3 regions of the Bacillus sp. AK031 genome follow, and region 2 is predicted to be linked to each of the others. Evidence: riboswitches for the same ligand, from Rfam matches in the RefSeq annotation. Region 2 holds a riboswitch; each other region holds the start of a gene.
What was found. A riboswitch is a leader RNA that binds a small molecule or an ion and turns the genes downstream of it on or off. The one in region 2 is predicted to bind cyclic di-GMP.
Positions count from the first base shown of each region.

Region 1: another riboswitch for cyclic di-GMP. It lies ahead of M1E09_RS18355 (EAL domain-containing protein); the one in region 2 lies ahead of M1E09_RS01635 (GGDEF domain-containing protein).
Region 3: another riboswitch for cyclic di-GMP. It lies ahead of M1E09_RS00305 (amidase); the one in region 2 lies ahead of M1E09_RS01635 (GGDEF domain-containing protein).

Region 1 is NZ_CP096424.1:3,582,463-3,589,570, forward strand. Features, by position in the region: gene M1E09_RS18340 (fatty acid desaturase) at 1-365, opposite strand, end outside; gene M1E09_RS18345 (NAD-dependent succinate-semialdehyde dehydrogenase) at 770-2,188, shown strand; gene M1E09_RS18350 (sensor domain-containing diguanylate cyclase) at 2,299-3,243, opposite strand; gene M1E09_RS18355 (EAL domain-containing protein) at 3,259-4,020, opposite strand; cyclic di-GMP riboswitch class I at 4,144-4,228, opposite strand; gene M1E09_RS18360 (DUF2161 domain-containing phosphodiesterase) at 4,311-5,051, opposite strand; gene M1E09_RS18365 (hypothetical protein) at 5,335-5,499, shown strand; gene M1E09_RS18370 (toast rack family protein) at 5,554-6,288, opposite strand; gene M1E09_RS18375 (threonine aldolase family protein) at 7,025-7,108, opposite strand, start outside.
Region 2 is NZ_CP096424.1:328,284-335,391, reverse strand. Features, by position in the region: gene M1E09_RS01640 (hypothetical protein) at 118-315, shown strand; gene M1E09_RS01635 (GGDEF domain-containing protein) at 355-1,398, opposite strand; cyclic di-GMP riboswitch class I at 1,469-1,554, opposite strand; gene trhO (oxygen-dependent tRNA uridine(34) hydroxylase TrhO) at 1,831-2,805, shown strand; gene M1E09_RS01625 (RDD family protein) at 2,914-3,726, opposite strand; gene M1E09_RS01620 (stage II sporulation protein M) at 3,836-4,816, shown strand; gene M1E09_RS01615 (DUF58 domain-containing protein) at 4,794-6,149, opposite strand; gene M1E09_RS01610 (AAA family ATPase) at 6,100-7,029, opposite strand; gene M1E09_RS01605 (DUF4350 domain-containing protein) at 7,026-7,108, opposite strand, start outside.
Region 3 is NZ_CP096424.1:60,103-67,210, forward strand. Features, by position in the region: gene M1E09_RS00285 (hypothetical protein) at 1-838, shown strand, start outside; gene M1E09_RS00290 (DUF2194 domain-containing protein) at 849-2,678, shown strand; gene pelF (GT4 family glycosyltransferase PelF) at 2,681-4,141, shown strand; gene pelG (exopolysaccharide Pel transporter PelG) at 4,101-5,552, shown strand; cyclic di-GMP riboswitch class I at 5,631-5,720, shown strand; gene M1E09_RS00305 (amidase) at 5,766-6,641, shown strand; gene M1E09_RS00310 (ATP-binding protein) at 6,761-7,108, shown strand, end outside.

The DNA of each region.
Region 1 (7,108 bases), 1.0 Mb from region 2:
CCGCGTTTATCCAGGTTTGAACTCGTCGCATGGTGGACGGAATGCTCATGCTGCCATTGATAAAACGGAAACAGTGTAATGACGCCAGTGATGGTGCCTATTAGTTGATTTGCCTTGCGATTTTTGAAAAATGAGTAGTGACAGCAATCATGAAAGATGATGAAAATCCGTGTAAGCAGACCTGCCCCTACTATTCCTGCAGCAAGGGTCAGCAGGTATGAAACAGAAAGGCTTAAATAAGCAAGAATCCATACTGAAATGAACAGAGCTAATGTTGTTACCAGCTGGAAAACACTTTTAGCCGTCTCCGAACCCTCAAACGGAGACACCTGCTTTCTTAATAAATTCGTCTTTTGTTTTGTCATTTACTTTTAGTTCCTTTCCTCTTTTTCTGTTGATGTTGTAAAAAGAAATAATAAAAATAATGGCAGATACATCTGTCATGACAAAATATGACAAGTGCCATGGGTGATGGAAAACACTGGATAAATAAGCCTTTAAAGGAGAATTTAACTTGATTCCCCTTTAGCATGAGCAAAAAATTGAAGCATTATTTCATTTTTTCAAAAGACTTTTTGGTGACTGTCATTACCCGGAATTTGTCGACTGCAGCAGCCAACTCCCACCCCCACAACCAAAGATTCATATACCCCGGTTGCCCCTGCATTAAAACGTTCTGGTTTAAATGCAGGGCTGATTTCTGTTATCAGTGTTTTTTAAATTGATATAATGAACTCAGATAAAGAAAATCTATTTCAGGAGGGCTATTATGGAAAAATACTCTATGAGAATCAACGGAGAAGATGTCGGACATGATCTCCCGGAAATTGAAGTGGCCAACCCGGCTGACTCCAAGATCATTGCTACTATTCCTAACGGTGGGAAAAGACAAGCGGAAATGGCCGTCGGTGCTGCCCATGAAGCCTTTCTTGACTGGTCTCAATATTCTGCCTATGAAAGAAGTGAGCTTCTGTTCAAATGGCACAAACTGATTGACGAAAATAAAGAGGATCTTGCCAGGACCATGACAATGGAACAGGGAAAACCATTAAAAGAAGCAATGGGCGAAATTCAATACGCCAATGGCTTCATCTCCTGGTATGCCGAAGAAGGTAAACGGGTGTACGGCGAGACGATCCCGGCCACTCAGCGGAATAAACGCCTGTTTGTCCAAAAGCAGCCTGTGGGAGTTGTGGCTGTCATTACTCCCTGGAATTTCCCGGCTGCCATGATTACCAGAAAAGTAGCGCCCGCTCTCGCTACCGGATGCACCGTGGTCATCAAACCGGCTGAACAGACACCTCTTACGGCATTAAAGCTGGCATTGCTGGCAGAAAAAGCCGGAATACCAAAAGGGGTCATTAACGTTGTCACAGGAGATGCAAAAGAAATTGGTGAAACATGGCTTGCCGATACACGGGTTCGCAAGCTTACGTTCACAGGTTCGACGCAGGTCGGCAAACTCTTGATGAGAGGTGCAGCAGAAACGGTTAAGAAAGTCTCCCTGGAGCTTGGCGGGCACGCCCCGGTGATTGTGATGGACGATTGTGATATAGAGAAGGCAGTAAGTGGTGTCATCGCAGCTAAATTCAGAAATGCCGGGCAGACATGTGTCTGCTCCAACCGGATTTATGTTCACGAGTCGATTGAAAAAGAATTCACTGAAAAACTCGTTGAGAGAGTTAAAGAACTGAAAGTCGGCAACGGACTGGAAGACGGTGTGGACATCGGCCCTCTTATTGATGAACGTGCTGTAGAAAAAGTGAAAAGCCATGTTGATGATGCGGTGAGCTCAGGGGCATCTATCGAATATGGCGGCAATACTGACAATGGACTTTACTTTGAGCCTACGATTCTCTCCAATATAAAAGACGATATGCTCTGCATGAGGGAAGAAACCTTTGGACCGCTGGCACCCATCACTTCTTTCACTTCACAAGAAGAAGTCGTGCAGCGTGCCAACGATTCCATATATGGCCTGGCAGCCTACGTTTTCACAGAAAACATCACAAAAGGAATTCAAATTTGTGAAGCTCTGCAGTATGGGATCGTCGGTTTGAATGATGGCTTGCCTTCGACCCCGCAGGCCCCATTCGGAGGATTCAAGCAAAGCGGGCTCGGCCGGGAAGGCGGACATCACGGCATTGAAGAATACCTGGAAGTGAAATATATTTCGTTAGGATTATAAGAATACAAAAAGATGGCCGTGAACATTTCCGGCCATCTTTTTTGATCTTCTATTCTTCTGGATGTGAGCGCATGATACTTAATCCGCCTATTATACCAGGCACCTTTCAATCAGGAATGCACTCTCTTTTTCTTCCTTTTTTCCTCGTACATATGCTTATCGGCTGATGTGTACAACTCATTCATTTTGCCGATGGAACTTGAACTGGAGGCAAAACCGATGGAGATCATGATTTTGATCGTCCTGCTGAAGCGGTTATAACTCGCTATTTTTTGCAGGATGATTTTCTTTACTTCTTCAGGAGAGTGCTGGTTTGTATCTTTTATCAGCACAGCAAATTCATCGCCGCCGATTCTGGAAATGATGAGATTGTCATTTTGAAGTGACCTGAAAATTTTGCTCGTTTCTTTGATTAATTCATCGCCGGTTTTATGTCCATGATAATCATTATAGTATTTCAGTTCATCCAGGTCACAAAGTAGAATTGCGGCCGGCATATCTTCTTTTTCATTCAGATGATCGGCTTCTTTTTCAAAAAAGCCACGGTTATATAAGCCAGACAAACTGTCATGGTGAGCCTTATACATCAATTCTTCCTGCAGCCGCATCTTCTCATCGATATTGCGGATAACCCCCTGGATCGCTATCATTTCACCGTTCTTATAAATCGGGGTGGCATACTCTTCGAAATACTTATAACTGCCTTCTGCATCTCTCCACCTTTGGATGATTGGGTCGCTGTAGTCAAGCTGTCCGGACATTTTATTGCTGACAACTTCCATGTCATCGGGATGCAGGAGTTCAAGTGAATGCCGGGCATCCTTCATCAGCCTTTTCAAGACCCCCGTCCCCAAGATGCTGTCAATGGAAGGACTCATATAACTGAACTTCAGGACAGGCTTTGTTTCGCAATAATAAATGATATCCTTTGACCGTTCGACAAGCTGAAAAATTCTTTTTTCGTTTTCCCTTGCACTGGAGTTTTTGATATAATCATAGCTTTTCAGAAGTAAAATACCCGCCGCAACCCCGGCCGTTAATGTCCATGCATCCATAGACAACCTCCTTGCCTACAAGTTATATGAAGTGATAACATTTCTAAATTTCTTTTCGCAGTCTTCTAATTTCTCCGGCTTGCCCAGCAAATATCCCTGTCCCATCTCAATACCAATTTCCCTTGCTGTATGGAGGTCGGGCTCTGTTTCAATCCCCTCAAGGATAAATCGAGTTTCATCTTTTGCAAAATCAAGAATCGCTTTTAGAAGATCCTGCTTTTTAGGATGTACCGATAAGTCTTTTGAGAAATACCGGTCAAATTTAATGATTTGCGGTTGGAGCTCCAGAACCATTTTCAATGACGAGTTCCCTTTTCCCAAGTCATCCATCGCAATCAGGAAGCCCCTTGATTTCAAGTCATGCAGTACCTTCCTGAACTGTACAAAATCATCATTTTGTTCTGCTTCATTTATTTCGAGAACGACCTTTTCAGGGGGAAGATCCACTCTTTCAAGAAGATTCTCTAAAAACTTTATGAAAAAAGGGTGCTTAATGGTCGAAGGAAATAGATTGACAGACAGGTAAGGAAAGCTCTTGTTGTTGAGGGAAAAGAATTCATTAAACACGTTAATCGACCTTTTGATGGCAGCAGTATCAAGTTCATAAAGAATGCCGTATTTCTTGGCATGGCAAAATACCAGTTCCGGATTAGAATCAAAGTCGCATCGAAAGAGACTCTCATAACCGATAATGCTGTTGTTATTCAGATTATAGACAGGCTGAAAGACATTCCAAAATTTTTCTTCAGTGATGATATCAGATAATGTTAATCCCATGGTGTGAAAAAAACTCCTAATCAGATAGTTTGATGTTTGTCCGCCGCTTGAAGGGGTGGTGAAGTTTTTACAGACAAAAAAAGACCATTCCTCTTCCGGAACAGTCTTTTAGACATGTGAAAATCCGGCAGCTGGCTGGCATCGTCTTCAGACTTTAGCCCCTTTAGCTTTGCGTCGCCACCTTTCGATGGGTTTGCCTTTATCAAATTTTTTTGAAATTATTTACAAACTAATTATATAGGTATTTAGTCCTTGGCGCAATATAACTTAGAAGAATATTTAAACTATTTTTACGGACTGATTTCCTGTTGTCTGCTTTCCATTTCCCTTAAGTAATGCTCCTTTAGTTCAGGAAACTCCTTTAAGTCCCGCTTTCCTTTTTCAGAAATCTCATAAATGCCCCGGTCAATACGCTCAAACCACTTATAAAAATTTTTACTTAAGATCGACTGTGTTTTATTGCCGGTTCCAAGTTTGACAAGTTCCCTCGGACGTAAAGGCCCGCACTCGCCAAGATAACTTGCAATCTGGATACAATTTTCTTTATAAGCCGTCATGATTTTCGTTTTATTGCTCCCGCCCACATTGTAATCAGCACTCCTGCCTTCAATCTCTGCCAGCAGAGCTTTTCTCTTCCGGCTTCCTCCCCTTTTGCTTTTCATCATATCAAAGGGTTCTGGATGGTGGATAAATTGAAGTTTTGGCGTTTTCGTCGTAAACGAGACGGTGATCAAACCTAATTCGAGCCGTCTCACAAGATGGCAGGTGTCTTTCCATCGTCGTGATCTCATATTTTTCGGCCGCGGGATTGCTATATAAACCAGGTCTGACAGCCTTTGGCGTTTGGCCGCCTGAATCAGCAGGTCGACAGTCAAATTGAGCTTGAGCTCCACAATAACGAGATCATCCTCTTTGAGAGCCGTCAAATCACAATCATTCACTTCACCATTGACTTTATAGCCTTCCTTCGTGAAATGTTTTTGTATCGGCTTATACAAGTCGACTTCCAATATCTTTTTCTTTTCACTCATGATAAAAACCTTCCCAAATAAAACTAATCAAACGTTTGATTAATACTTTTATCCTTATTATATCATCAAAAGCTGAAGCGCCTTGATTAATCCCGACAGACAAATAACTCGAGTGGCCGGGTACATTCCGGCGGTGTAAGGAGCTTCGGGAGCTGGAGCTGGACGCCAGGCAAAATTCCTTTTGGAAAGCCCCCTTGTAAGCAATAATCTAATTTAAGGAATCGTTGTTTCGTTTTGGAGAGATAATAATTTCAATGAGAATTTGAATGAGGAGGATGTTTGAATGTTTAGCTTTAATAATCATAACGTCATGGACAGGCTTCTAAAAAGTACAATATTATCTACTATACTGAGCATGGTCGGAATTACATTAACCATTTATCATCATTATAAAGTGACGTCGTTATTAATTTCAATTTTACATCAGAAGAACACACCCGGTGAATAGTCTTTGCACTAAAGAGAAAAAGCGTCCTGGAATTCGCTCCCTGGGCGCTTTTCGCTATTCGGTTCTGAAGTTCACTTCACCGACGCCTGTATCAACTTTTACTGTAATAATGATATCTGCAGATTCATAGGCATCATTGACATAGGTATTATTTCCTTTGGAAGTAAATCCCTCAAAATTGGACTTTCCAATGCCTTCTTGAGACTGGATTTTGACTCCGGTCCCTTTTGGTAAAATGACAGTCGTCTCGCCAACACCTGTATTGATATCGACATCAAAACTTTCTTTCCACTCACCGCTAAGATCCACCTCGACATCACCCACTCCTGCATCCACTCTCAGGTCCTTAAGCTGCATGCCGCTTAAATCCAGATTTGTATCTGATGCCCCTGATGTGACGTGCAGGTCAATCGGCAGCTCTTCTGAAAGCTGAAGGTCCCAGCCATTTTTCATATTGCCGAACCCTACGCTTACATTAATATTCTTTTTTTGCTTGATAACGACTTCACCTTTATCGCCGTTGAGATCATAATCCACCTCAGGCTTCAAATCATCATTATTATATTCAATTTCCCCTGTAACCCATTCAACTGCACCGCCGGATACGTTCATCTCCCCTGCACCCAGCTGAAGATCAACTTTCAATTCTTTCGCAGAATCTTTTTCTACCTTTATTTGGTGTTCTTCCACATCACCCTTGCCAAATGTTACAGATTCCAAGGCGTTGCAGCCTGTTGCTATCACTAGTACTGAACTAAGTAAGACACCAGCCAATAATTGTTTTTTCATTTTAGTTCCTCCCAATCACTCTGTTTATACTTTAATCTTATACAAAAGAATGAATTGGTAAAACGCACCACAGAATTAAAGTGAGCTACGTCTTAAGGAGTAGTTCGTGCAGGTATAATAATGAGTCGCCCGTTAGCTTGAAATTTGGGGTGCAGGGGTGTCAGGGGCACATGGATTGAACTCTCACAATCCAGATGTCCCTGGACTGGTTCTAAAGACATTTAGGTTTGAATTTTTATATCTATATGTTCCTTAACCGCTTCTAAAGACATTTAGGTTTGAATTCTTAAATCTATATGTCCCTTAACCGCTTCTAGGGACATCTAGGTTTGAATTTTTATATCTATATGTCCCTTAACTGCTTCTAAAGACATCTAGTTTTGAATTCTTAAATCTATATGTCCCTTAACCGCTTCTAGGGACATCTAGGTTTGAATTTTTATATCTAAATGTCCCTTAACCGCTTCTAGGGACATTTAGGTTTGAATTTTTATATCTATATGTCCCTTAACCGCTTCTAGGGACATTTAGGTTTGAATTTTTATATCTATATGTCCCCTAACTGCTTCTAGGGACATCTAGTTTTGAATTTTTATATCTATATGTCCCTTAACCGCTTCTAAACACATTTAATCTGCCGCTCTAAAATCTATATGTCCCTAGACAGCATGCAAAGATTGAATTCCATCTGTTGAATACAAAAAAGGGAGCAGCATATGCGCCGCTCTCTCATCCATTATATCCCCTTCAAACTCTCATTCAGCATATTGAAAGCTTCTGTCAGCTTTTCTTTTGGGATATTGCCATACAGGTCCCCAAG
Region 2 (7,108 bases):
AGATACTTACCCTACTCTGGCTATGACCCTCGAAATTTTTTTAAGTTTATGTCAGCCTTCAGCGGGAAAGTAATAACTGAAAATACCAGACACTTACCGCGAAGGGAGAAAATCACATTGAAGAACTTTCAAGTAACATTTCATTTCGCCAGTGACCATACAGTTGTTAATTTTATAGAAGAAAAGACGGAATCCCAGGTGCTTCATAAGGTTTTCGGCAATAACTCCAGCTACTTTGATTATAAGGAAGATAATGTCCTTTATCGCGTGGCGCTGGACAAAGTGACTCATGTTTCGATTAAAGAAGTGGACTAACACTAAAAGGATGAAAGCCAAGTTGCTTTCATCCTTCTTTTATGCCCGGGAGTATGTCAATACCAGGTTCCTTCCGCTGTTTTTGGCTTCGTAAAGGGCTTTATCGGCTCTGTTCAATAGGGAGTCCAGAGTATCGCCGCTTTTCAATTCCGTCACTCCGAAGCTCGCGGTTAGATTTCCGATAATCGAAAATGAATGCTGTGAGATATGCTCCCTGATACTTTCAGCAAAAGTTTGTGCTTCTTTTAAATCTTTATTTTTTACTATCAGCATGAATTCCTCGCCGCCCCAGCGTCCGAGGATATCCCTCTTCTCTAGCATTCCCTTTGTGATTTTGGTGAACTCCTTCAGCACAAGGTCACCGGTGCTGTGACCATAAGAATCATTGATTTGCTTAAAATGATCAATATCCAGGTAGATAATCGAAAGTTCTCGCTGAGCCTTGATTGCATTCAGCAGCACTTTGTCGATTTTTCTGCGATTGGGAAGGCCCGTGAGATAATCAGTGTTGGCCATCTCCTCCAGTACCTCTGCTTTAATATAGGTTTGTTTTACCGTCTGTAAAAAAAACAGGGTCATGATGAAAACAAGGTTTGCGAACATGTATTGAATAAGGATCGATACCGCAGGAGTGCCGATCAAGTCAGGAAGCTTATATATCCCTACGCACAAGAACCAACAATACGTAATGGCTGTCGCAATCAATGCCCAGCGGATATTCAGAAGCAGAAACAGGAACATATAAAACATCGGCATCCAGAATGTAAAAGGTCCGAGTGACATGGTTTGCTCTAATTCATAGCTGACAACATAGGTAAACTTGATGGCAGCGACAAAACAGATGGCAATAATCATGAATTTTTCTGCCATTTCAATCCAGTCTCGTTTGAAAAATACAATATAAAGCGAAAAACTATAAAGGGCAACAAGGACAGGAAGAATGATCATATTAACAGGGTCCGGATTTGGCAAACGGCTTTCATCGTACCAGCCCAAGCTGGCGACAATCAAAAAAATCGGCAGCAAAAAAGCATAAAATCTGTACTTTAATTTTTGTAACGACAACGGAATTGCGTTTACCATAAGAATTCTCTCCCTGTATCATCTATTCTTGTGCAAATAAAAAAACGCACTAAAATGGGCGCAATTCGTGTTGTGCAACTGGCTGGCATATCCCTTCGGATGGTAGCCCCTGTAGTTTTGCGTCCCAGCCTTTCGACTGATTTGCCAATATTCAAAATGTAGTTCTTATTTCCTATATCTTACACCTGATTTACTTTCAATTCAAGATTTAAGTGTGTTAAAGCTATTACCCCAATCTTTGCTTTATGACTTTAAAGCACTAAGAGGGACTGTGTGTGGTGACTGTCACGACCCGGTTTTTGTCGAATGACACTGAAATGTAAAAAATTACAGTAATACTTTTTACGTTTTTTTGCTATAATAGACAATCGTAAGAGAAATGGCATATTGCATTTATATCTTGCAAATATAAATCGATAGGTGGAATTGAATATGAGTGAAACAAAACCTTACAGAGTCCTTCTGTACTACAACTATGTAACAATTGAGGACCCTGAGGCTTACACGAAGTATCACAAGAAACGTTGTGAAGAAATGGGCCTTAAAGGTCGAATTCTGATCGCATCTGAAGGGATCAACGGAACGGTTTCCGGAACGATCGAAGCGACAGACCAATACATGGAAATGATGAAAAACGATCACCGCTTCCATGATACAATTTTCAAAATTGACGAAGCGGATGAGCATGCTTTCAAAAAATTGAAAGTAAAATATCGTCAGGAGCTTGTTACACTAAGGCTTGAGGATGATGTCAACCCTCATGAAATCACTGGTGAATATTTGGAGCCGAAAGATTTCTATGAGCAGATTCAACGCGAAGATACAATCTTGCTTGATGCAAGAAATGATTATGAATATGATTTAGGACACTTCAGAGGAGCGATCAGACCGGATATCGAAAACTTCCGCGATCTTCCAAACTGGGTCCGTGAAAATAAAGATATGCTAGAAGGTAAAAAAGTAATCACATACTGTACGGGCGGAATCCGTTGTGAAAAATTCTCAGGCTGGTTAAAACGTGAAGGCTTTGAGGATGTAGCACAATTGCACGGCGGCATCGTGACTTATGGGTATGACCCGGAAGTTCAAGGCGACCTATGGGACGGCCAGCTCTATGTATTCGATGAAAGAATTGCCGTGCCGGTCAACCGTAAAGAACATGTGGTTGTCGGGAAAGACTACTACACAGGCGAACCTTGTGAGCGCTATGTGAACTGTGCGTACCCGCCATGTAACAAAAAAATCCTTTGCTCTAAAGAAAATGAGCATAAATATATGAGAAGCTGCTCTCACGAATGCCGTACTCATGAAGAGAATCGCTACGTAATGGAGCACAACCTTTCTGAAGAAGAAGTAGCAGAAAGACTGCAGAGAATTGAAGAAGAAGATAACGCTGTAAAAGCATAAATTATATATTGAAAGCTTGAGGATCTCATCCTCAAGCTTTTTTATTTCTTCATCGCTTTAAAGCACTAAGAGGGACAGTCCCTCTTAGTGCTTTAGAGTACTGAAGTGTCAGAGTTCGAATTCCCATTCATCTTTCATATACAGATAGGTGACGAGCAGGCAGTTTTCGAGCTGCTCGAAGGTTTTGCCGTCCTGGTCGATTCCGGCTTTCGGGAGGATGATTTCGGCGATTTGCCTTGTCAGGATGTTTCGCTGATCCTCTTCCAGTCCGTTGAAACGCTGGCTGTAGGTTTTGAGCAGCTTCCACTCTTTTTCCCCAAGCGGCTTCAATGCTCCCTCATCGAAGTTGATGCTTTCTTTGCTTAATCCTCTTGACGCTATTTCTTTTTCAATTGCCGTTTTCTTCCCCGGCTTCTTTTTCCCTCGTTCATGGACGACAATCGTTCCAGCTGTGATATCGCCGAGGCGTTTGTGTTTGCTGTGGAAGAATACCATCAGCATGCCGACGAAGTAATAAGCCGGCAGCATATCAATGATTCTCACCAGGTTACGGATAAAACTTGATAACAACGTGATGCTCTGGCCGTTTTGCTGGATTACGCGGATACCTATTAATTTTTTCCCAAGCGTTCTTCCACCGGAAAAGAATTCATAAACGAAAAAATATCCCCAGTTAAGGACGAATATCGCCACCACTGCAAGCGCAAGCGTGCCGGAACTAAACGCCTGTGTTTCCATCAAAAAAGGATCATACGTCTGCAAATTCATGGACATGATCACTAAAATAATGATGACTATATTAATAACCGTTAACAGCAGCTGGTCAATCATGAACGCTGCTGCCCTGCTCCCGAGCCCTGCAGTCTGAAACTGAAGAGACACATACTCGGGAGTCTTTATATCTACTTGCTCATCATGCATTATGAATTCCTCATTTCTTGTCTTTTGTACTATAATAGTAGATAGGTGACAGGCACGACCCGAAGTTTGTCGAATACATTCAGAATTTTTAAAAAAGCAGGTGTTACATATGAATTCGAAACAATTCATCCAGCAGAATCGCCAGGAGTGGAAAGAGCTGGAGGAACTTATCGCCACCATGCACAAACGAAAAAGCAAAATCAAGGGGACGGATATCGACCGATTCAGCCGGCTCTATCAGAAAGCCGCCCAAAATTTGTCTTACAGCCAGACCTACTTTCCCCAGGAAGAAGTCACACCTTATTTAAATGATCTCGTCTCAAAATCTCATAATCTTTTATATCGTGACCAAGTTTCCAGTTTCAAGCAGGTTCGCCACTTTTTCAGCGTCACCTTCATCGGACTTTTCCTCCAACAGTGGAAAATGATCCTGTTTGCCATGCTGCTTTTTACCATTGGCGCCCTGGGGAGTTTCTTCTCTGTAGCCGATGATCCGCTCCATATCTATTCAGTTCTTCCCGAAAGTATGGCACAAAACTTCGATCCTGAACGGCTTGGCGATAATGAAGGGGCAGTGGATTCACCTATGATGTCCGCGACCATCATGACCAACAACATTCAAGTGGCCATCCTCGCTTTTGCCGGAGGGATCACTTTTGGGTTGCTAACCGTTTATCTATTAATCTATAACGGCATCATCGTCGGCGCGATTGCCGCGCTCTTCTGGCATTACGGTAAAAGCTATGAATTCTGGGCTTACATTGTGCCCCACGGCATGATTGAGCTTACCGCCATCTTCATCGCAGGAGGTGCCGGCCTGCTCATGGGCTACAAGCTGTTCGTGCCCGGCCGTTACTCGCGCGGCTATCAATTAAAGCAGCAGGCAAAACGCTCAGTTCTGCTGCTGCTCGGGACAATTCCTTTATTCGTCATCGCTGGGATCATCGAAGGATTCATTACCCCTTCCACCCTTTCATTCGAGGCGAAGTACCTGGTTGCTGGCCTGACCCTTATCGGCTTGGTTCTTTACGTACTAATCGGATCAATGCTTTTGAAGAAAAAACAACCTACAGCAATCCCCGGTTCATAATATCGATATAGTGGGAAACGGCCGAAGCTGCCAGTTTCTCTTCACGGGCCTCCGCCACTTGGAGGCCTCTTTTTTCCCACTTCACTTTTTCACGCCTCTTAATCAGCAGCTGTTTTTGCGCCATGCTTTTGATCATCGTTCCTTTTACAGAAGACGGTTCCTCACCTGCCCTCTCCAATAGCGTCCGATCTACTATTCCAAGCATCAAAAACAGGTGCCGCTGACGCAAACGCTGCAAGTATGTCAACGCCCCGCCTTCATGTAGAAAAGATCCAACATCGCTGAACAGCAATAAGAGGCTGCGTTTTTTCTGCACAGTCTGGAGATATCCCAGCACCGCTGCATAGTTCGATTCAGCAGAATCCACTTCGAGGTTATAAATGCTTTGTAAAATCGTTTGAAGATGGGCCATCCCTTTGGCAGGCGGCACGAATACCTTCACATCCCGTGAAAAAGCAAGAACTGAAACATAATCACCGTTCTGCAAGGCAGCGGCACTGACGGTCATCGCCGCTTCCAATGCTCGTTCCAACCGGTTGCCCTTCGTCAGCTCCGCTCCCATCATACGACCGCAATCGATTAACACAGTAATATACTTTCCATGCTCCGGCTCGAATTCATTCGTCATGACCTCACGGAGTTTCGCCGTCTGCCGCCAGTTGATTTTCCGTGGATCATCACCGACTGCATAGTTTCGTATTTTTGAAAACTCCCCTGCACCGCTTTTCAGCTTGCGGATTTTTACTCCCTCGTAAAGAAGGAACTGCTGTGCGCTTTCCAGGAAGCGTTTCGTGTCACTTAAATCCGGTATGACTTTGACTGTTTCTTCTATTGTAAACGTTTTTTGTTTTTCCCAGAGGCCAAGCTTGCTGCGGTAGCGGAAAAACAATTTTTCTATCGAATAGTTCCCTCTGACTGGTGCCGATGTTTGATATAATATCGCTGTCGATCCTTCACCGGTTGTATCTTCCAATGGAAACGGCCTTTCGAAAGACTGCGGCAGTCCGTCGACAATTTTATAGATAAAAGGCTGCCGGGATCTGCTCTCAATGTTCACCTGTGCATAGTACGTCAGCCCTCTTTCCATTTCTGCAGGCAGTTCCCTCGTTACGCTCAGTTCTTTTTTACGTGGTGAAAAAAACAGGTCGAGGAGGCTAGCCACCAAAAATAGCAGATTGACTGTGATTACCTCTGGCCACGAAAGCCCCCAAAAGGTACCCCCGATCAAAAGCAGGGATATCACGAAAAGTGCGCCGACCAGCCTTCCCGTCGGCAAAATCCCTTTATCTCGGAACAGGAACCGTCCCCACAAGTTCTTCAATGATTGTGTCAACCGTCGCTCCCTCCAATTCCATATGCGGGGATATTTGAATTCTGTGCCTTAAGGCAGGACGCGCCGTCATCTTGATATCATCCGGGGTGACATAACCCCTGCCCGCCATATACGCCCAGGCCTGAGCGGCTTTTCCGATTGAAATCGCCGCCCTCGTGCTGGCGCCAAATCGGATTGCCTCGGTATCTCTTGTTTTGCGAACGATTTTCATGATGTAGTCCAGGACGCTGTCACTGATGGTTACATCTGCAACTTCCTTTTGAATGCTTGCGAAAGCATCCGTGTCCAGAGAAGGCTGAACGGAACCAGCACTGAAAACACCTTCAATAACAGACTTCAACACTCTTTTTTCTTCTTCCAACTCAGGAAAATCAATGTTCAATTTGAATAGAAAACGGTCCTGCTGTGCTTCCGGAAGCGGATAGGTCCCTTCAAATTCGATCGGATTTTGAGTCGCAACTACGAAAAACACGTCAGGCAGTTGATACGTCTCCCCCTGAATCGTCACTTGCTTTTCTTCCATTGCTTCCAATAGGGCCGCTTGTGTCTTCGCAGGCGTTCGGTTGATCTCATCAGCCAAAAGGATGTTGGTAAAAATAGGGCCTTTCAGCGTTTGGAACGAACTGTCCTTCATATTGTAAATCGTGCTTCCGGTAATATCACTCGGCAGCAGGTCAGGCGTGAATTGAATACGGCTGAAATTGCCTCCAAGCAGGTTCGCCAACGTGCGCACCATTTGTGTTTTCCCTGTTCCTGGTACTCCTTCAATCAGCACATGGCCGCCTGCTAAAATAGCAGACAGCAGAAGACGCAGATTCTTCCCCTGTCCTAAAATTCGATTTTCATATTGTTCCAGTAAGGATGCTAATTCAGGCTTCATCCTTCCTCCACCTCTTTCCTTAGTCGATCCAACTGTTTCGACCATAATAAGTATTCCTGCTTGCTCATTTTTTCTTTTT
Region 3 (7,108 bases), 270 kb from region 2:
CTTATTATACGGCATGGTCTCGATAGGAAAAAAATTCGAGAATGGGATAATAAAAACCATTATCATCACTTTCTTTCCTGTGTTGGGTTTGCTGCTCGCTCATTTCTTATTTAAAGAAGAACCTTTTTACAGGGAAGAATCAGAGGCTGAGGCAGATATTCAAGGGAAGGCACCGGAAGTCCGGGACTGTATAGAGTTTCTAGATGTTGAGCAGGAAATAAGCTGGATTCCCTTCTCTGATGCATTGCTTCTGGAAGATGATAAATTGAGAAGGAAGTTATTAAAAGCCAGCTTGAAAGGCAATCTTATTCAAAATGCGAAACTCGTAAGCAAAGCGTTAAAAAGCGATGATTCAGAAACTGCATACTATGCTGCCACGGTCATTATGGAAATGCAGCGCAAAATCGTCAACATCATGCAGGAGCTCACAGATAAAAGAGAACACTCTCCTGATGATCCTGAATTTATAGCTTCCTATATAGAAATTTTAAGAGACTATATAGACAGCGGATTCATAGATAAAGAGACAATCAGGAAATTTCAAGGTGAGCTTTCCGTTTTACTGGAAAAGATTTTGGAGAGTGAGCTAAGTTCGAAAGACTATTTTATCAGTAAAATCGAATGTGACTTAGCCATAGGGAGGGAAGATAAAGCCGATGAATACAGCCAGCTTTTCATGGACACCTATCCCAATGATGAGGACTCTTACCTGATGGCATTGAAGGTTTTTCATTCTATGCAGAACCGCCATATGTTTGAAGAGGTCTTGAGCCGATTAAAAAGAAAACCTATTAACCTGTCTTTAAAAGGGTTGAACACCCTTCATTTCTGGTCTTAGGAGGATTATCGTGAGCCAAAACAAAAAATTTTTTGGAATAATCCTTATAATGATACTCTTTTTATTTATCTATGGTCTTGGTTTGTTAAGTGCCCGTTCCACTCTTGTCTCACAATCAGCTGGCAGTCACCAGGACCCGCCGGTAGATGCTGAAAAAACGTCAGCTCTTTCCCCGGATGAAATGAGCAAAATGAAGCAAGACCCAATACTGCTGATATATGACCCGCAATCAACGCAGAGTGGCGGTTTAAAGGGGAATGTTGAAAAGACCTTGGACTATATGAAGAAGCCTTATGAAACAGTTGAAGTGCCAGAGCTTCCTGTTGATATGGAAAAGTACCCAAACATTGTGATCCTGTTCCCTGACCTGGAGAAAATCAATGATATCACTTCTTTGACAGACTATGTAGCCGAAGGAGGAAGGTTATTTTTTGCCATCCGTCCAGATACCGATGAGAATTTTTACTCGATTCAAGAAAAACTGGGGATCAAGGAGCCGGATCCAGATTATAAAGATACTCGAACCATCCACATGGTATCTGATTTGATGCTTCAATCAGCCAATATGAAATTGAACGATAAGAATCAATTCCCTAATTCTGTATTGGACATCAGTTTAGAAGAAGAGTGCAAGGTTTATGCCTTAACGGATGGGGAGATTCCATTCTTATGGAGCAGACCGTACGGTAAGGGGAAGTTCATGGTCTTCAACGGAACCATGCTTGATAACAAGATGAACAGGGGAATGATTGCAGGTGCTTTAAGCCATTTGAATGAACTATTCATCTACCCGGTCATTAACTCAAAGGTGGTCTATATTGACGATTTTCCCGCTCCATTTCCAGACGGCACCCACAAGTTAATCTATGAAGATTATCAAGTGGACATTCCCGTTTTTATGAATGAGATCTGGTGGCCGAAGATGCTTCAGTTAGCAAAGAAATATGATATTAAATATACCGCCGTTATGATCGAGACCTATAACGATAAGGTGACAGGCCCTTTTAATGAACGGCTTGCGGAAGAAAATTTAATGATTTATGGGCGTGATGTCCTGAATACAGGCGGGGAACTGGGGGTCCATGGCTATAATCACCAGTCACTTACATTGGACCAGGACCAGGTGGAGGAGCTGGGTTACAATGCCTGGAATGACAAAAGTGTTATGGTCCAATCCCTGAAAGAAGTAGAAGCCCTGGTTCATACAACCTTTCCTGATTACACTTTAAAAACATATGTCCCCCCTTCCAATGTATTAAGTGAAGAAGGGAAACAGGCGATTAAGGAAGCCATTCCTTCTATAGCTAATATAGGCTCTTTATATTTGGAAGACGAAGAAAATATCGCCTATATTCAAGAACTGCAATCAACCGAAGAATTTAATGAGATTCCCCGTTTTACGTCAGATTATCATTACAAAGATGAAACCAGATGGTCAATAACCAACTCCGCCACTCTATTCGGCTCTTTTTCCCACTTTATCCATCCTGACGATATCCTTGACGAAGAACGAAGTGAAGATAAAGGGTGGCCTGAATTATCCGAAGAATTCAGGCATTTGCTGCGTGATGTGAAAGAAAAATACCCCTGGATGGTAAGCCAGACCGCTTCGGAGAGCAGCTACAGCCTCAAGAATTATCTCGGTGCAAAGGTGGCTTTCTCACAGGGCGGGGATCAATTGAAAGGGTATATTAATGAGTTTCCTGGTAAATTGGATTTTATCCTGCGGACTGACACGGCAATAGTTGAAAGTGAAGGCTGTATAGTACAGAAAATCGACAGCAGCCGCTACCTGGTTCGTGCAGTTGCATCCAAGTTCACAATTGAATTGGGGGAATAAAAATGCGTATTTGTATTATCGCAGAAGGTTCCTACCCCTATATTGTCGGAGGGGTGTCCTCTTGGGTTCAGACACTCATTACCTCAATGCCGGAGCATGAATTTGTTTTTTATGCCATCGTTGCTGATGAGAAAGATAAAGGAAAATATAAATACCCACTGCCGGAAAACCTGGTAGAAATAAAAGAAGTGTTTTTGAATTCTTATTTAACAGAACCAGTCAATCCGGGAAAGAAGTATAACCTGGATGCTTCTCAAAAAAAGGCGATAAGAAACCTTGTTGTTAATGAGACTGAAGAATGGGAAGATTTCTTCTCTCTCTTTGAAGGCAAAGGGATCGATATCGATTCCATTCCTGACTTCATTACCAGCAGCGATTTGGTAGATGCAGCTAAAGAAATATGTATGGAAAATTACGCTGATCTTCCTTTTACAGAACTCTATTGGTCTTTAAGGTCCATGCTGCTGCCTTTATTTTGGTGCCTGAGCCACCCTGCTCCTGAAGCAGACCTTTACCATAGCATATCAACGGGATATGCAGGGGTGATGGGCGCCTATAGCAAATACAGATACAATAAACCTTTCCTCTTAACAGAACATGGAATTTATACAAGAGAGCGAGAAGAAGAAATTATTAAAACAGATTTGATAAATGGCCACTTTAAGGACTTGTGGATACAGTACTTTTACAGTTTATCCAAGTCTGCCTATCACAACTCCGACCAGGTCATCACCCTGTTTGGCAAGAATAAGGAGATCCAGATGGAAATTGGCTGTCCTGAAGAAAAAATCGCGATTGTTCCCAATGGTGTAACAGTTGCCCGGTTTAAGGATCTCCCTGGAAAGCTGCCGGAAGACAAAGATACTCTTCATATCGGTGCTTTTGTAAGGGTTGTGCCGATAAAGGATATAAAAACAATGATCCGGGGCTTCAATGTTGTCAAGAAAACAATCCCCCATGCAAAGCTGTATATTTTCGGACCGTATGATGAAGAGCCCGAGTACTATGAGGAATGTCTCAAGCTGATTAAATTGATGAACCTCCATGATGTCATTTTTACAGGCACTGTCGATGTAAGGGATTTCATGGGACAAATGGATTTTCTCGTGCTTTCAAGCATCAGTGAAGGACAGCCGCTTGTTTTATTGGAGGGGCTGGCAAGTGGAAAGCCATTTGTTTGCACAGACGTAGGCGGCTGTAAAGAAATCCTGTTCGGCATGGAGGATGGCTTTGGGCCGGCAGGGCATATCGTCCCTGTCATGGATTATTCTGAATTGGCCAAAGCGATGATAGAGCTTGGGCTTAATCCTGATAAACGTGAAGAAATGGGGGAGAACGGCCGAAAAAGGGTGGAGGCCCACTTTTCCATGAAGAAGTTTGTAGAGCATTATAAAGCAATTTATGGTGAAAGGGGGGATTCTCATGGCGGGAATAGGATTTCAACTGCAGAAGCTGATGAATAAGAGGTCATTTTTTAATGGGCTGCGCATGTATGCGCATTCTACACTGATCATTTCCGGGCCGATGATCGTGTGTATTCTTCAATTGATTGCGGCACAGTACCTTTTAAGAGAGGCAGGATCACCGTTCATCGAAAGAGAGCTTGTATTAGCGGGGACCTTGTATGGTTTTATATTTTCACAGTTGATTTCCGGCGGATTTATCTTGGTGTTGACAAGATATGTCGCTGACCAAATTTACACAAATGAAGAAATAAATATCAGGTCCTCTCTATATGGAATTTTAGCAATCACCTTGCTGGCAGGGGGAGTATTGGCCTTTATTTTTTATTCCCTTTCCCCTTTGGGTATGTTGTTTAAAACAGTCTCCTATTTATTCTTCATTGAATTATTGATCATCAATACTCTCAGTATCTATTTATCCGCAGTCAAAAAATATATGGTGATTGTAAAAGGCTACTTAAGCGGTGCAGTCCTTGCAATCATAGCCATGTCCGCAATCTCCTTGGCTATGGATAATCTAACAGCCGCACATCTTCTTGGCTGCATGGGGGCAGGCTTCCTGGTCATTATTCTATTTATGGTCAGGAGTATTAGGATACGGTTTCCAAAGACCAACACGAACTACTTCCATTTTCTTCTCTACTTTAAAAAATATCCTTCACTATTTCTTAATGGTTTGTTTTATGTGGCAGGATTATTCGGGCATATCTTCATAGTCTGGGGGAGTAATTGGCAAGTTAAAGTAGGTGGTACCTTTGTCATGGCCCCTTTCTATGATGTTCCGATCTTCTATGCGTATCTAACCATCATTCCGGCAATGGTTTTGTTTGTGGTTTCTATGGAAACGAACTTTTATAAGGTATATAAACGTTTCTTCGCCAAAATAATGGGGCCTCACAGCCTGAGGGAAATTAACGAAACAAAGAAGAAAATGTTTTTCGTTCTGTTCCGGGAGCTCTCCAATATTATGCAGGTACAAATGATTTTCACCATATTGGCGATCATCTTGGGAATAACGGCAATCCCCCTTTCATCCGCTCAAACCGATACGTTTTCTATTTTGGTCATTGGAAACTGCTTTTTCATCATTATGTTTATTGTCATGCAGATCTTGCTCTACTTTGATGATCGAAAAGGGGCTCTTTTCATTATGGCCTGCTATATGGCGGTCACCTTGTCCACAATGGCTGTCATGGTGATAGTGGAAGGGAATCTTGGCATCCCTTGTTTTGCAGGCGGCTTCATCGGGGTGCTGGCAGCTCTGTGGAGGCTTGCCTACTATAAGAAGAATATAGACTACTACACATATTGCCGGCAGCCGCTGGTAATCAGGGAAGAGAGAGGATCGATGGATAAACTGGCGGAAAAATTGAACTACTTCAATGGAGGGGTAAGGGGAGGAAAAGAATAAAGCAGCATTTTAAGAGATTTCAGCAAAAAAAAATTTATAGACGCTCGATTATGAAAAAGCTATAATAAGAGCAAAATAATCTGAAAAAGGCAAACTTCTCCGAAAGGGAAGGACGCAAAGCCATGAGCCTAAACGCTGCTTGCAGTGTATGGTTGTCAGGTTGCCAGGTGCCCGTTCTGTGTGCCTCGGCTTGCAGAATGGAGGAGAAATCCGTTGAAAAAATGGATAATGGCTGTAGTATTATTGTTCAGTTTTTTACTACCTGGAGGGGCAGGTTTTCATGTGGATGCAGTATCAGAACAAGACCGGGCAACCTGGCTCTGGAATCCATGGATGATTGTCAAAGATGAAGCGGGTACGCTGGACTTTCTAGAGAGCAAAGGGCTTAACAAGGTATATGTGCAAATCGACAGGGATATTGCACCCTCGGTATACCGCAGTTTCATCGAAAAAGCATCATCTGCAGGCATGAAGATCTATGCTTTGGACGGAGCTCCTGATTGGGTTGCGCCAAAAGGGTATATCAACCAGGACCGCCTGATGGATTGGCTGGCAATCTACCAAAACGGCTCTTCATCACAGCAAAAATTCTCTGGTGTCCACCTTGATGTGGAACCTTATCTATACACCCGCTGGAACACAAAGCGGGGAGCGACAGTGAAATCCTATCAAGCGCTGCTGGTAAGAGCCAAAAACAGCGCAGACCATTTAAGCCTCCCTCTAGAAGTGGACATGCCGTTCTGGTTTGATGAGATCTCCTATAACAATATATATGGTAAAGGCTTGCTGGCCGAGTGGGTGATCAGCTCGACCGATAGCGTTACGATTATGGCTTACCGGGATAGCGGCTCATTGATCATAGACCTTGTCAGGAATGAAGTTGAGTGGGCAGGTAAGTATTCTAAATCATTGGTTGCAGGGGTGGAAACCGGAAAGACAGACGAAGGGAACAATATCTCCTTTTTCGAAGAGGGAGAATCATATATGCAAACCGAGCTTGGAAGTGTCGAAGCTTATTATGAAGATGTACAGGGTTTTAACGGAACAGCCATCCACCATGTGGGAAGCTGGATGACGATGAAGCCTTAAGAATTCGGAAGATACCTATAGCAGGGTATCTTCTTTTAGTTGGAAATAACCCTTTTTGATCAATAGATTCTATTGTAAGATAGTTACAGGTATCCAATGCAGTAAGGACGGTGAAATGGATGAAGGAGTTCGGGGCACTTTCTCATAAAAAGTTATATTATGGAGTTGTTTTCCTGATAATCGTGCTGATGGCAGCAGGGTTATTTGTGGTCAATTCCAGAATGGATCTTTACAATACTGGGTATCTTTTACATACAGGCCTTGTGCTCTCGTTATCTTTATGCCTGCTGCTTTATCCCCTTTTTGAAACCGGCAAACTAAAAGTCCTCATCATTCTTGTAGCTTCCGCGTATTTTTATATGCTTTTTTATTTATACCCTGAAACCTGGTCCACGTTCATATTCATCTGCTTTATTCCCGCACTGTCGATTCTGTTTTTTGATAAAAGGCTTTTCTACTTTACCATG